3 regions of the Micromonospora rifamycinica genome follow, and region 2 is predicted to be linked to each of the others. Evidence: riboswitches for the same ligand, from Rfam matches in the RefSeq annotation. Region 2 holds a riboswitch; each other region holds the start of a gene.
The links. Region 2 has a riboswitch for cyclic di-AMP ahead of GA0070623_RS25615 (coiled-coil domain-containing protein). Riboswitches for the same ligand answer to the same signal wherever they lie in the genome.

Region 1: another riboswitch for cyclic di-AMP. It lies ahead of GA0070623_RS08895 (C39 family peptidase); the one in region 2 lies ahead of GA0070623_RS25615 (coiled-coil domain-containing protein).
Region 3: another riboswitch for cyclic di-AMP. It lies ahead of GA0070623_RS15540 (coiled-coil domain-containing protein); the one in region 2 lies ahead of GA0070623_RS25615 (coiled-coil domain-containing protein).

The regions. Positions count from the first base shown of each region.
Region 1 covers NZ_LT607752.1:2,193,085-2,197,390, forward strand. The annotation lists gene GA0070623_RS08890 (CDP-glycerol glycerophosphotransferase family protein) at 1-386, shown strand, start outside; gene GA0070623_RS08895 (C39 family peptidase) at 668-1,534, opposite strand; cyclic di-AMP (ydaO/yuaA leader) riboswitch at 1,796-1,939, opposite strand; gene GA0070623_RS08900 (hypothetical protein) at 2,353-3,111, opposite strand; gene GA0070623_RS08905 (hypothetical protein) at 3,238-3,636, opposite strand; gene GA0070623_RS08910 (acyltransferase family protein) at 3,840-4,306, opposite strand, start outside.
Region 2 covers NZ_LT607752.1:6,040,902-6,045,207, reverse strand. The annotation lists gene GA0070623_RS25625 (HelD family protein) at 1-1,185, shown strand, start outside; gene GA0070623_RS25620 (cation diffusion facilitator family transporter) at 1,297-2,211, shown strand; cyclic di-AMP (ydaO/yuaA leader) riboswitch at 2,421-2,552, shown strand; gene GA0070623_RS25615 (coiled-coil domain-containing protein) at 2,556-3,614, shown strand; gene GA0070623_RS25610 (SRPBCC family protein) at 3,674-4,147, opposite strand.
Region 3 covers NZ_LT607752.1:3,806,905-3,811,210, forward strand. The annotation lists gene GA0070623_RS15530 (metal-sensitive transcriptional regulator) at 1-135, shown strand, start outside; gene GA0070623_RS15535 (YibE/F family protein) at 304-1,647, shown strand; cyclic di-AMP (ydaO/yuaA leader) riboswitch at 1,814-1,945, shown strand; gene GA0070623_RS15540 (coiled-coil domain-containing protein) at 1,949-2,974, shown strand; gene GA0070623_RS15545 (carbonic anhydrase) at 3,153-3,842, opposite strand; gene GA0070623_RS15550 (helix-turn-helix transcriptional regulator) at 4,054-4,306, shown strand, end outside.

The DNA.
Region 1 (4,306 bases), 3.2 Mb from region 2:
TGACCGACTGCGTCAACCGCTCCGACGCGCTGATCTCCGACGTCTCCGGGGTGATCTCGGACTACCTCTACTCGGGCAAGCCGTACGCGGTGACCGACCTGGGTGTCGACGGGGACGAGTTCGTGGCCCGCTTCCCGCTGGCCGCCTCCGGCTACGTGCTGCGCCGGGACATGGCCAACCTCGACGAGGTGCTGGCCGGGCTGCTGGACACCGACCCGCTGATGGCGGCCCGTTGGCAGACCCGCCGTCGCTACCTGGGTGACTTCCCGGCCGACTCGTACGCCGACGGTTTCCTCGACGCCGCCCGGCGGGAACTGGAGCCGGACTGGAACCCGCCGACCCCCCGGGGCGCGTCGGACACCGCCTCCCTCTCCCCCCGCCCCTGACCCACCCACCCCCGCCCGCCCCCACTCGCGCCCGCCCCTGACCTCCCGCCCGCCCGCGCCCGCCGCTGACCCCCCGCCCGCGCCCGCCCGCCCCCGCGCGCCTTCCTCGGCAAGATCACGCTCGATCCATGGTCGAGTGGCATCGCGAGCGCCGGATGCCACTGGAACATGGATCCGACCTCGTTCGTCCGCCGGCGGGATTGGTCCTGCGACAGCGGACCGCCCCGGTGCCCACGGGCGGGCGGCCGGGGCGGTCCGGTTCGCGGATGCGGGGCGGCCGGTCAGGCCGAGTAGCCCCGGGTGGCGATCCAGTTGGCCAGGGTGGTCACGCCGACCCAGTACGCCGGCAGCGACGGGTCCGCCGAGTCGGCGATCCGCACGGTACGACCGTTGTCCCGGTAGCCGACCACGGCGACGTAGTGGCCGCCGGGGAAGGAGTGCCAGCCACCGTCGAGGTCGGTGACGTCACCGGCCACGTTGGCGACCACGGCCCGCTTGGCGGCGACCGTCTCGACCACGTCGGCCCGCAGCCGCTCGACCTGCGCGTCGCTCGGGGTGCCGGCGAACATCCGGGTCCGGTACGGGTCGCCCTTCACCACGGCGTTGAGCACCCGGGTGGTGTCCTCGGCCGAGTTGGTACCCATCTCGGTGGTGCCCAACTGGGCGGCGAGGTCGTCCTGGCCGCGCTCGATGCCGGCCGCGCTGAGCGCGTTGCGCACCGCAGCCGGACCGCAGTAGTAGTAGGTCGTCTGGGCCTGGTAGTCGTAGCGGAGCAGCTTCGACGACGGCGGCTTCGGGGCCACCACCCGGCGGGCCAGGTCCGGGTCGGCGGGGGGCCGGGCCTTCGCCCGGGTGGCCCGCGGCGACGGTGTGGGGCTCGCCGACGGGCTGGTCGTGGGGGTGGCCGACGGGTTGGTCGGGGCGGGGGCGGCGACCCGGGCCTCAGCCCGGCTGGCGATGTCGTCGAGGCGGGGGGCGGTCCCGGCGACGGCGGTCGTTCGCGGCTGGTCGGTCGGGGCGTCGTCGACGCCGGCAGCCAGCGCGGCGGCACCGGTGGCCAGGACGAGGACCGCGGCCGAACCGACCACCACCTGGTACTGACGCTGGCTGGTCAGGCGGCGTAGCTGACGCTTCATGTGGTGCTTCACGGGGTGTTCCTCCACGGGGCGAAGCGGCGGCACGCCGGACCGGCACGCGGTGGGCTACACCACGCGCGGATCGTCGGATGCGCCGCTCGTGCGGTCGGGACCGCCCGACGGGGGGCCGGACGGATCGGCGGGGGCCGCCCGACGAGGGCCGGGCGGCGGGGCGGACGGCCGGGTCAGCGCATCGGGCGCGACACTCCGGCGGTGCTCCGGCGCCGAGGTGGAGGAACTACCGAGGGGGTGGGGTCATGCTGCACGAGGAGGAACTCCTTCCGCTGCCGCCGACCGGGTTAGCTGACGGATTCGGGCGGGAAGATCGCCCTACCCCGGGCCGTGGCCCGGCGATTCACCCCAGTGGTACGTGTGGGTCCCCGGTTCGTGACTAGCACGATTGAGCGGGTCGGCGCGGCGTCGCCTTCGGCGATCGAAAACCGCACCGGACCGCAGCGACACTACTGGTCGCCTTCCTTCTCGCCAACCCCTGTGAGCTGCGCAAACATGCTCCGATGAGCCCTCCTGCGGGGCACTCGGGCACCGACCTGCCGCGGCGGGTCCGATGGTGCGTCCGGCCCCGTCCGGGCGGCAACCGGACAGGTCGCCGGCAACCACCGATGATCGCCACGCTCGATGTCACCGGGTGTGACCACCTGTCCGGATCCCGGGTCGGGGTGACGCCGGCCACACCCGGCAGGTAACAATTCGGTCGCCCACCTGCCACCGAGCCGAGTCGGCCCCTGCCGGCCTACCGGGTACCGGCCGACCGCCCTTCGGGCCGGGAGCGCCGGTGAGCGGGCCGGGATCTCGGGCGGGGCGCCGCCGGGTCAGTTCACCCGGGCCGGTCGCCAGCGGGCGGCGGCGGTCGGACGGGCCGCCGACGTCGCGGGGCGGGGCGAGGGCACCAGGGTCGGGAGCAACCGCTGTGTCGCCGCGTACGCCTCGACGGCCAGCGACCGGGCCGCCTCGGCGGCCAGTTCGGCGTCCCGCCACGCCGCCCGCTCCCACCCGGCCGCGGCCCGGTACGCCGTACGACGGTCCTCACGGACGGCACGGGCGAGCATCACCTCGTGTTCGACGGGGTGCCGACGCGGATCCCACCCGTCGCGGTGCGCGAAGACGTCCCGCAGCCGTTCGACCGACAACTCCCCCCGCCAGTGCGCCGCCACCGCCTCCTGGTGCAACCACCGCTCCCGGTCGGCGTACTCGGCGGGGGTGCGGGGGGTGCGCGGGCGGGGCAGTGCGCCGGCACCGGCGAACCGACGGGCCACCGTGTCCGCCTCGTCGTACGCCTGCCAGGCCCGGTCCAGGGTGTCCTGCGCGGCCAGCCAGGCGGCCCGGCGACGGCGGGCGGTCTGGGCCGCCCCGGAAGCGGCCACCGCCACCTCCTCGGCGTAGCGGCGCAGGTCGGCGACCGGGGGTGGGGCGTCCGGCGGCGGGCCGGCGGCCGTCACGTCGGTCGGCTGGTCCCGCTCGGGGCGGGCGACCAGGACGGCGAGCCCGGTCAGCGCCAGGACGAGCAGCAGGGACCAGATCACGGTGGCGGTCGGGACCTCGATCAGGAACCGGGAGAGCACGGTGTTCACGGTCGACACCTCGTGGGCGGGATGCGGAGAAGCGGAGGCCGTACCGGCGGCGGGACCGGCCGGGCGGTGCGGGGTGAGGTTCGTCGTCGGTGGCGGCGCGGATGGGTCGGCCCCGCGCGGGCCGGGTCAGCCCGCCGGGGGCGCCCGGGGGCCGGCAGCGGCGGCGGGCACCCGGTCGGTCGCCCTCGCCAGGGTCGCCGCCGACCGGCTCCGGGTGGTGCCGACCGGCACCGCGAGCGCCACGGTGCCCACCGGCTCCACCGTCACCGCGGTCGCCCGGTCGACCCGTGGGTCACCGGTGCGGAGGATGTCGGAGCTGCCGCCCGGGGCGGCCGGGGCGGTGGCGGCGGGAACGGACCGGGACGCGTCGAGCGACAGGGCGGTCGCGGCCGGCCCGAACAGCGCGGGGCCGGGCAGCCCGGGGGCGGCGGCGGCGAACGCGAGCGCGACGGCGAGGCTGGTCAGGAGCCGGGACATCCCGCGCACGACCCACCACAGGGGACTGACGGACGCGACCGGGGACACGCGACCACGCTACCGCCGGGGTGACCGGCCCGCAGCACCGCCGGGCGTGTCGCCGCGCCCACCACCGTGGACCCGGTCCGTCCCGCCGGAGGAAGCCCGATCGCCCGCTGTCGGCCCCGCCCGGGGCGGCGGCCGCCGGTGGGACGGCGAATGCCGGGTGCCGGTGGTTGCGGGTGCCGATCGGGTGGCGGGCACCGGTGGGATCAGCGCGGGTCGCGCGGCCCGACGTACTCGACGGGACGTCCGCCGTCGGCCGCCCTCGGCCCCGGCACGACGACCGGCCCGGCGGCTTCGGGGACGGCAGCGCCGGAGACGGCGGCACCGGCGGCGGCCGGCGCGGGTGGGGGGCGGCGGCGGGGGGCGAGGCGGCGCATCATCGGGGTCTCCACCCAGCGGTGCAGGGCGGCGGCCAACGCCAGGTTCACCACCAGGAAGCCGAGCACGGCCAGCGGCCCCGACCAGCCGGGCAGCCCCACGCCCCAGTGCCCGGTGAGCCGCAGCACGGTCATCATCACCAGCACGTGCACCAGGTAGAAGGCGAACGACACCTCGCCGAGCCAGACCAGGGTCCGGTGCCGCCACGGTGACCAGCGACCCTGCACGTCCGCGCGGGCCGCCGCCGGGATGACCAGGATGTACGCCACCGACAGCAGCGCCGCCCACATCTCGG
Region 2 (4,306 bases):
TACCGGGGGACGCTGCTGCGGCTGGAGCCGCGCGAGTTGGACCGGATCCGGGACCGGGCGTTGCACCGGGGTGCCCGCCGCAACGAGGTCCGCCGGGTCGGCTTCGACGGGGTGCTCGCCGCGCTGTACACACAGGCCCGCCGGCTGGCCGTCACCGGGCTGCCCGAGCAGCCCACCTTCGAGGACGAGATCATCGACCGGCCGGAGTTCCGGGAGTTCCTCAAGGCCTGGTGGCCCCGGCTGCACCCCCGGCACGTGCTGGGCTGGCTGGCCCGACCGGAGCGGCTGCACCGGTACGCGGCCGGCGTCCTCTCCCGGGCGGAGACCGCGCTGCTGGCCGGGGCGTACCGGTCGTTGGACACCGAGGGGCTGACGGTGGCCGACATCGCCCTGCTCGACGAGCTGGACGCGCTGCTGGGCAAGCCGGTACGCCCGAAGAGGGCGAGCCGGGATCCGTTCCAGCTCGCCGGTGGGGTCCGGGAGCTGAGCACGTTCGGTGACCGGGAGCGCGCGGCCCGTGCCGCGGCCCGGGAGCGGCCGGAGGACTACCGGGACTACGCGCACGTGGTAGTGGACGAGTCGCAGGACGTCTCGCCGATGCAGTGGCGGATGATCGGCCGCCGCGGCCGGATCGCCTCCTGGACGGTGGTGGGCGACCCGGCGCAGACCGCCTGGACCGGCGACCAGGAGGAGCTGGACCGGGCACGGGACCAGGCGCTGGGCCGGCGACGGCGGCACCGGTTCACGCTCACCACCAACTACCGCAATCCGGCCGAGATCTTCGCGGTGGCGGCAGCCGAGATCCGCCGGATCCACCCCGACCTGGAGCTGCCCAGCGCGGTGCGGTCCACCGGGGTGGATCCGGTGGCGCTGACCGTGCCGGCGGCGGAGCTGGCCCCGGCGACGGTGGACGCGGTGGAAACGGTGCTCGCCGAGGTGGCGGGGACGGTCGGCGTGATCACGCCGGTGCCCCGCCGGGACGAGGTCGCCGGCTGGCTGGGCGACCGTGGCGGGACGCGACTCCAGGTGGTGGACAGCCTCCAGGCCAAGGGCATGGAGTACGACGGGGTGGTGCTGGTCTGTCCGGGCGAGATCCGGGCCGAGCCGGGCTCCGGGGTGCGGACGCTCTACGTGGCGCTGTCCCGGGCCACCCAGCGCCTGACCACCGTCGATCCCCTCGGCTGAACCACCGGTCCCGAGCGGCCCGAGCCGGCCGGAGGTCCGATCCTCACTTGCATACATAGCGATGTGAGCATAGATTGGACCGGGTTCGCGGCGGCGACGGAGGGTGTGCAGGTGGGCGCAGGTCATGACCACAGCGCGACGATCAGCAACGCCGCGCACCGGCACCGCGGTCGGCTCTGGGCGGCGTTCGGGCTGCTCACCGTGTTCATGGTGGTCGAGGCGGTGGCCGCGTTCGGTACCGGCTCACTGGCCCTGCTCTCCGACGCCGGGCACATGTTCACCGACGTGCTCGGCATCGGGATGGCCCTGGCCGCGATCACCGCGACCCGACGGGCCGCGCAGGACCCGCAGCGCACCTTCGGCCTCTACCGGCTGGAGGTGCTCGCCGCGCTGGCCAACGCCCTGCTGCTCAGCGGGGTGGCGGTCTACGTGCTGATCGAGGCGGTCCGCCGGTTCGGCGAGCCACCCGAGGTGCTGGCCACCCCGATGCTGGTGGTGGCGGTGCTCGGCCTGCTCGCCAACCTGGTCGCGTTCGCGCTGCTGCGCGAGGGCGCGAAGGAGAGCATCAACCTGCGCGGGGCGTACCTGGAGGTGGTCGGCGACCTGCTCGGCTCCCTCGGCGTGATCGTGGCCGCACTGCTGATCGCCGGCACCGGCTGGTGGTGGGCCGACCCGGTGGTGGCCGTGGCGATCGGCGTGTTCATCCTGCCGCGTACCTGGCGACTCGGGCGGGCGGCGGTGCGGATCCTGGTGCAGGCCGCCCCGGAGCACCTCCAGGTGACCGCCGTGCACGACCGGCTGACCGCCGTGCCCGGCGTCACCGAGGTGCACGACCTGCACGTCTGGACGCTCACCTCGGGCATGGACGTCGCCTCCGCGCACCTCACCCTGGCCACCGGGGCCGAGGTCGGCGCGGTGCTGGCCGCCGCCCGCGGCGCCCTGCGGGACGACTTCCACATCGAGCACGCCACCCTCCAGATCGAGCCGGGCAGCGCCCCCGGCGCCTGCGGCCCGACGCACTGGTGACCACGGAGGCCAACCGCCCTGCGGGCGGGCGCGACACCACCGGAGCGTCACGGAACCTCTGTGAGTGCGGCGATCACGCTAGCTTTTGTCCTGTTTACCCCATAAAGGGGTATTCACTCCCGTACCCTCAGTCACGAGGTGGACGGGTGTCCCACCCGTACCGGTAGGCTCGGCTCCGGCCTCCGCCAGGCGGCGCCCACCGGCGCCGGCGGTGGCCGCCGCCTAATCGCCCACCAGGGCGAACCGGGGAACCATGTTCCTGGGGTGCATCCGCGTCAGCGGTAGGGATCTTCCGTCCCGAACCCGTCAGCTAACCCGGTCGGCGGCTGACGGAAGGACTCTGTATGCGGGTAGGAACCACCACACGGCTGTTGGCCGCAGTCGTCACGACCCTCGCGCTCGGCGTGTCGTCCGCGCCGTTCACCCCGGCCGTCGCCGCGCCCGTCACCCGGCTCGCCGCTCCCGGCGACGACGACGAGGGCGGCACACCGGCCCTCCGCGAGCAGCTCGACGCGGCCAGCAAGGGTTGGGTCGAGGCGAAGGCCGCCCTGGAGCGCTCCACCAAGCGCCAGCAGGAACTCGACGGCCAGCTCAAGAGCATCGAGGCCCAACTGGTCGTGCAGACCGGAAAGGTCGGCCAGATCGCCGGAGCGGCCTACCGCACCGGCCGCCTCGGACCGATGTCCGCCCTGCTCAACAGCAACAGCCCGGGCGGCTTCCTGGACCGCGCGGCGGCGCTGGAGACGGTCGCGGCCCGGGAGGACCAGGAACTGCGCACGATGATCGAGACCCGGGACCAGGCCACCCGGACCCGGGCGGCGGTCAGCCGCGAGATCACCGAGCAGCGCAAGCAGGTCGCCACCATGGGCAAGCGCAAGGATCAGGCCGAACGCGCGTTGGCGGTGGCCGCCGCCGACAAGCCGGCCCCCACCTCCCGGGACTCCGGCAGCTCGGACGGCACGTCCAGCAGCAACGCCAAGGGAGCGCCCCGCAACTCCGACGGCTCCTGGCCGTCCGAGTCGTGCAGCGTCAACGACCCGACGCCGGCCAACGGCTGCATCACCCCGCGCACCCTCAACGCCCTGAACCAGGCCAAGGCCGCCGGCTTCACCCGGTACGTCTCCTGCCACCGGCCCAGCGGGTCCGGCGAGCACCCCAAGGGGCGGGCATGCGACTTCGCCGCCCAGAAGAACGGCTTCGGCGGGGTGGCCAGTGGCGGCGACCGGACGTACGGCAACAACCTGGCCGCGTACTTCATCCGCAACGCCGACCGGCTCGGTGTGCTCTACGTGATCTGGTTCAAGCGGATCTGGCTGCCGAGCAGCGGCTGGAAGTCGTACAGCGGGGGCAACGGCGACCCGTCCAGCGACCACACCAACCACGTTCACCTGTCGATGATCTGAGCACCACCTCGGGTGGCCCGTGCACGGCGGGCGGGCCACCCCCACCACCCCGCCGACGGTCAGGCAGCAGCCGGAGCGTCGCCGCCGGACCGGCCGTCCAGCACCGCGCCGAGCCGGCTGGCCAGCCCCAGGTGAGCGGCACGGGCCTGCCGGAAGGCGTAGCCGAACAACGGTGCCGGCGCGGCGAGGGTGATCTCCACGTCGATCCGCAGCAGGTCACCCTCCATCCGGAGCCGGGTGTGGTTGCGGACCGTGGTGGCGGGCTGCTGCCGGGCCACCGTCACGATCTCGTCCTGCCCGACCAGCAGGACGTCGGCCTGGTAGGTGACGGGGAACCGCAGCGGCCCCAACTCCAGCCGGTCGGTGATCGCATAGCTGGCCACGGCGCCCGGTCGGGCCGGCAACCGGCGCACCCGGACGATCAGGGGATGCAGCTCCTCCTGCCGGGACAGATCGCTCAGCAGCGCCACCGCGTCCGCCCGTGAGCAGTGCGCCTGCACCGTGTAGCTGAAGCTCTCCCGCCGGACCACCACCGGGCCTCCTGACCTGTCGTCGGTCGCCCGATCGTGCCGTACCGGAGACCGGCTGGCAACGTTCCGGCCGGGCGGCGACGACACCGACGGTGACAGGGGGTGTTCACACCGGCCCGCCGGCACCCGGCCGGCAGTGTGCCCGCAGCCTGGCTCAGGCCG
Region 3 (4,306 bases), 2.2 Mb from region 2:
CTGGACAAGGTCGCCCTCGGCCTGCTCGACGGCCACGCCCGGCACTGCATGCACGAGGGGGCCGCCGAGGGCCGGGCCGACGAGATGGCCGCCGAGATGATGGCCGCCGTCGGCCGGCTGATGAAGCGCGGCTGACCCGCCGCGGCCGGGGGTGAACGCACCCCTCGGCATACCGTGGGCAGGGCTAACCCGGCGGGCCGGGGTGGTGGCTACCATCGTCCGACGACGACCGCCGCCCGCGGGATGAACCGGTCGGCCGGCCGACCGGTATCCCGTCCCGGACCGTTGGGAGAACTCGCACGCATGGGCGCCGACCACACCCGTACCGCTCCGTCCACCCCGCCCCGGGTGCGGCGGATACTCGTCCTGACGGTGGTTCCGCTCATCGTCGTCACGGTGGTCGCCACGCTGCTGCTCTGGCCGGGCGAGACCCGGCGGATCGACCAGGGCGAGCAGGTGCCCCGCCACCACGGCACGGTGACCCGGGTGGTGACCGAACCCTGCCCGCCCGCGCCGGAGACCCCCGACGGGCCGTCCGGGGCGGACGCCGGCCCGTGCGGCACGGTGACGGTCGCCGTCGAGCAGGGGCCGGACAGCGGTGAGCAGGTCGAGACGCCGGTCCCGTCCGGGCCGGGGGCACCGACGGTGGCCGTCGGTGACGAGGTGGTGCTGGTCGCGCTGACCGACCCGACCGACCCGGTGGCGGTCAGCTACCACATCGCCGAGCACCAGCGGGGTACGCCGCTGCTCTGGCTGGTCGCCCTGTTCGCGGCGGCGATCGTGGCGTTCGGCCGGCTCCGTGGGCTGGCCGCCCTGGCCGGTCTCGGCGCCAGCTTCGCCATCCTGCTGACCTTCGTGGTGCCGGGCATCTCCGCCGGGGGCGCACCGCTGCCCATCGCGATCACCGGCGCCGCGCTGATCATGTTCGTGGTGCTGTACCTGACCCACGGGATCACCGCGCAGACCTCGGTGGCGGTCCTCGGCACCCTGGGCAGCCTGGTGCTGACCGGGGTCCTGGGCACGCTGGCCACCGCCGCCACCCACCTGACCGGGTACGGCAGCGAGGAGGCCACCACGCTGTCGATGTACCAGCGCGACGTGGACCTGCACGGCCTGCTGCTGGCCGGGATCATCATCGGCTCGCTCGGCGTGCTGGACGACGTGACCGTCACCCAGGCGGCCACCGTCACCGAGTTGGCCCACGCCAATCCCGGGCTCTCCCGGTTGCAGCTCTACCGGGCCGCCACCCGGGTCGGCCGGGCGCACATCGCCTCCACGGTGAACACCATCGTGCTGGCGTACGCGGGGGCTTCGCTGCCGCTGCTGCTCCTGCTCACCGCCGACAGCCGGCCGCTGGGGCAGATCCTCACCAGCGAGTTCCTGGCCCAGGAGATCGTCCGGAGCGCGGTGGCCACCCTCGGGCTGGTGGCGGCGGTGCCGCTGACGACCGGGCTGGCCGCGCTGGTCACCACCGCCGGCCGCGGCCCCGCCGACGCCGCCGCGGCCGGGCCGCCGCCCACCCCGCGCCCGGCTCCCGACCGGGCCGAGGCGTGGCAGGCGCTGGGCGCGCCCCGACCCGGCGGACCGTCCACCCCGGCCCCCGCCCGGTGGGCGGATCCGGAGGGGAACACGGAAGCGGCATGGTGACACTCCGCTTCGTGACCGGAGGCGGGGTCACCACTGTCGATCCCGCCGCTGGTCACCGGCCGCTATCGGGAAAATACGTATTTCGCCGGGTTGTGGCCGTAGATTCCTGCTACGACTCTCGGGTAACCTCGCTGCCGGTCACCGCCGAAGGCGCCCACCGGCGCCAGCGGGGCCACCGCCCAATCGCCGTACGGCGAGCCGGGGAACCGAGCACCTGGGGTGAATCCGCGCCAGCGGTAGGGGCCACTTCCGTCCCGAACCCGTCAGCTAACCCGGTCGGCGGTCGACGGAAGGGAAAACTGTGACGGCACCCCTACGCCGCTGGCTGACGCCGGCAGTGGCCGTGCTCGCCGCCCTGGCGATCGTCGCCGGGCCCACCGCCGCCCCCGCGACGGCGGCACCCAACGCACCCTCCCCCTCGGGCCACGAGGAGGACGAGGAGCCGAAGCTGCTCACCGACGTCATCGAGGCCACCAACCGGGAGTACTCGGCGGCGAAGAACCGGCTGGAGAAGTCCAAGAAGCGCCAGCTCGAGTACGCCATCGAGGTGGAGAAGGCCGAGCAGGAGCTGACCGCGCTGGCCCCGCAGGTCAACGAGATCGCCGCCCAGTCGTACCGGACGGGTCGGGTCGGCGCGGTCGCCGCCCTGCTGGAGAGCGACGCCCCGGACGCCTTCGTCCGGCGGGCCGCCGCCCTGGACGAGCTGAACATGGTCAACGCCGGCAAGCTGGCCGAGGTCAACGAGGTGAGGACCCGGGCCGAGAAGGCCAAGCTCGCCGTCGACGCCGAGGTCCGTGAGCAGCAGAAGCAGACCAACCTGATGGCCAAGAAGAAGACCGAGGCGGACAAGGCACTGGCCCTGGTCGGTGGCCGGGGCTTCACCGGCGGCCTGGTCGACGCCACCTCGCCGGTGGCCCGCATCGCGCCGGGCCAGACGGCCGACGGCGACTGGCGTGCCGAGTCGTGCAGCGAGAACGACCCGACCACGTCCGGTTGCATCACCCCGCGCACGTTGCACATGTACAAGGAGGTCAAGCGGGCCGGCTTCAACCGGTTCGTCGGCTGCTACCGTCCCGGTGGTCCCTGGGAGCACCCCAAGGGCAAGGCGTGTGACTGGTCGTTGCAGAAGAGCGGCTTCAGCCCGTGGCACAACAACGACACCCGGATGTACGGCAACAACCTCGCCGCGTTCCTGCTCCGCAACGCGGACCGGCTGGGCATCTACTACGTGATCTGGAACCGGCAGATCTGGTTCCCGGCCAACGGATGGAGTTCCTACTCCGGCCCGTCCAACCACACCGACCACGTACACGTGTCCCTGTTGTAGCGACGCGACGACGCGGCATCCGAATCCCGGACACCGCGTCCTCGACCCGGTGGGTCGAGCGAGCACTCACGGCGGAGGCCGCCCGGTCGAACCGGGCGGCCTCCGCCGTGAGCGGGTCTCGGCCGGACGGCCGTCGACGGGCGTGCCCCAGCCGGCGACGGCCGGCGACGGGCGTGCCTCAGCCGGCGACGGCCGCCGGAGCGGCGTCGGCACCCGCCGGCACCACGGCAGGCCCGGGGACGGCGGCGGTGAGGGCGGCCGGAGCGTGCGCCGGGGCCACCTGGCGGACCTCACCGGCGGCGAGCCGGTAGGACATGCCGACCACCGCGCACCGCCCGGCGGCCACCTCGGCGGCGATCACCGGCGAGTTGCCGAGCAGCACCTCGACGGTCTGCGCGATGTGGATGTCGACGATCCCGTCGATGTCGTGCACCCCCTGCTGGGCCGCCCGGCGCAGGCTCGGCCCGACGGCGGCGACCACCGAGTAGAGGTGCCCCGGGGGCTGGGTGCCGGTGCGGGCCGCCTCCCGGGCGGCCTGTACCGCACCGCAGGAGTCGTGCCCGAGCACCACCACCAGCGGCGTGCCCAGGACGGTCACCGCGTACTCGACGCTGCCGAGCACCTCGGGGCCGGCGGTGTGCCCGGCGGTCCGGACCACGAAGAGGTCACCCAGACCCCGGTCGAAGATGATCTCGGCGGCGAGCCGGGAGTCGGAGCAGCCGACGATGACCGCGAAGGGGTGCTGGCCGTCGGCGACGGCCGCCCGGTGGACCGCGCCCTGGTTGGGGTGGCGGGGCTCACCGGCGACGAAACGCCGGTTGCCGGCCTGCAACTCGGCCAGCGCCTGGGTCGGAGTGATCGGGCCCATTGCCTCACCTCGGTCCGGAATCGTGCCTGCTCACGCCGGCCGGCGGCACCGACGGCCGTGTTCCCACGGTCACACGCAGCTAAAGGTACGTCAAGATTTCGTGATACACGTTTCAGGCTTTGGTCGCAGCGATGTCGGCGGCGGGTCGACAGCCGGCCGGGACGGACGCGAACGCCGGCCGACGGCGGGTTCCCCGCGCTCGGGCCATACGATGACCGGTATGGCGAAGACCACGGACAGCGCCGGGAGCGCCCGCAACTGGACGTTCCTCACCAACCACGGTCACGTGCTGCTGGCCATCGCCCGCAACCCCACCGCCCGGCTCCGGGACGTCGCCGAGGAGGTCGGGGTGACCGAACGGGCCGCCCAGGCCATCGTCGCGGACCTGGAGTCCGGCGGCTACCTGCGGCGGACCCGGGTCGGTCGGCGCAACGAATACACCATCGACCCGAGCGGGCACTTCC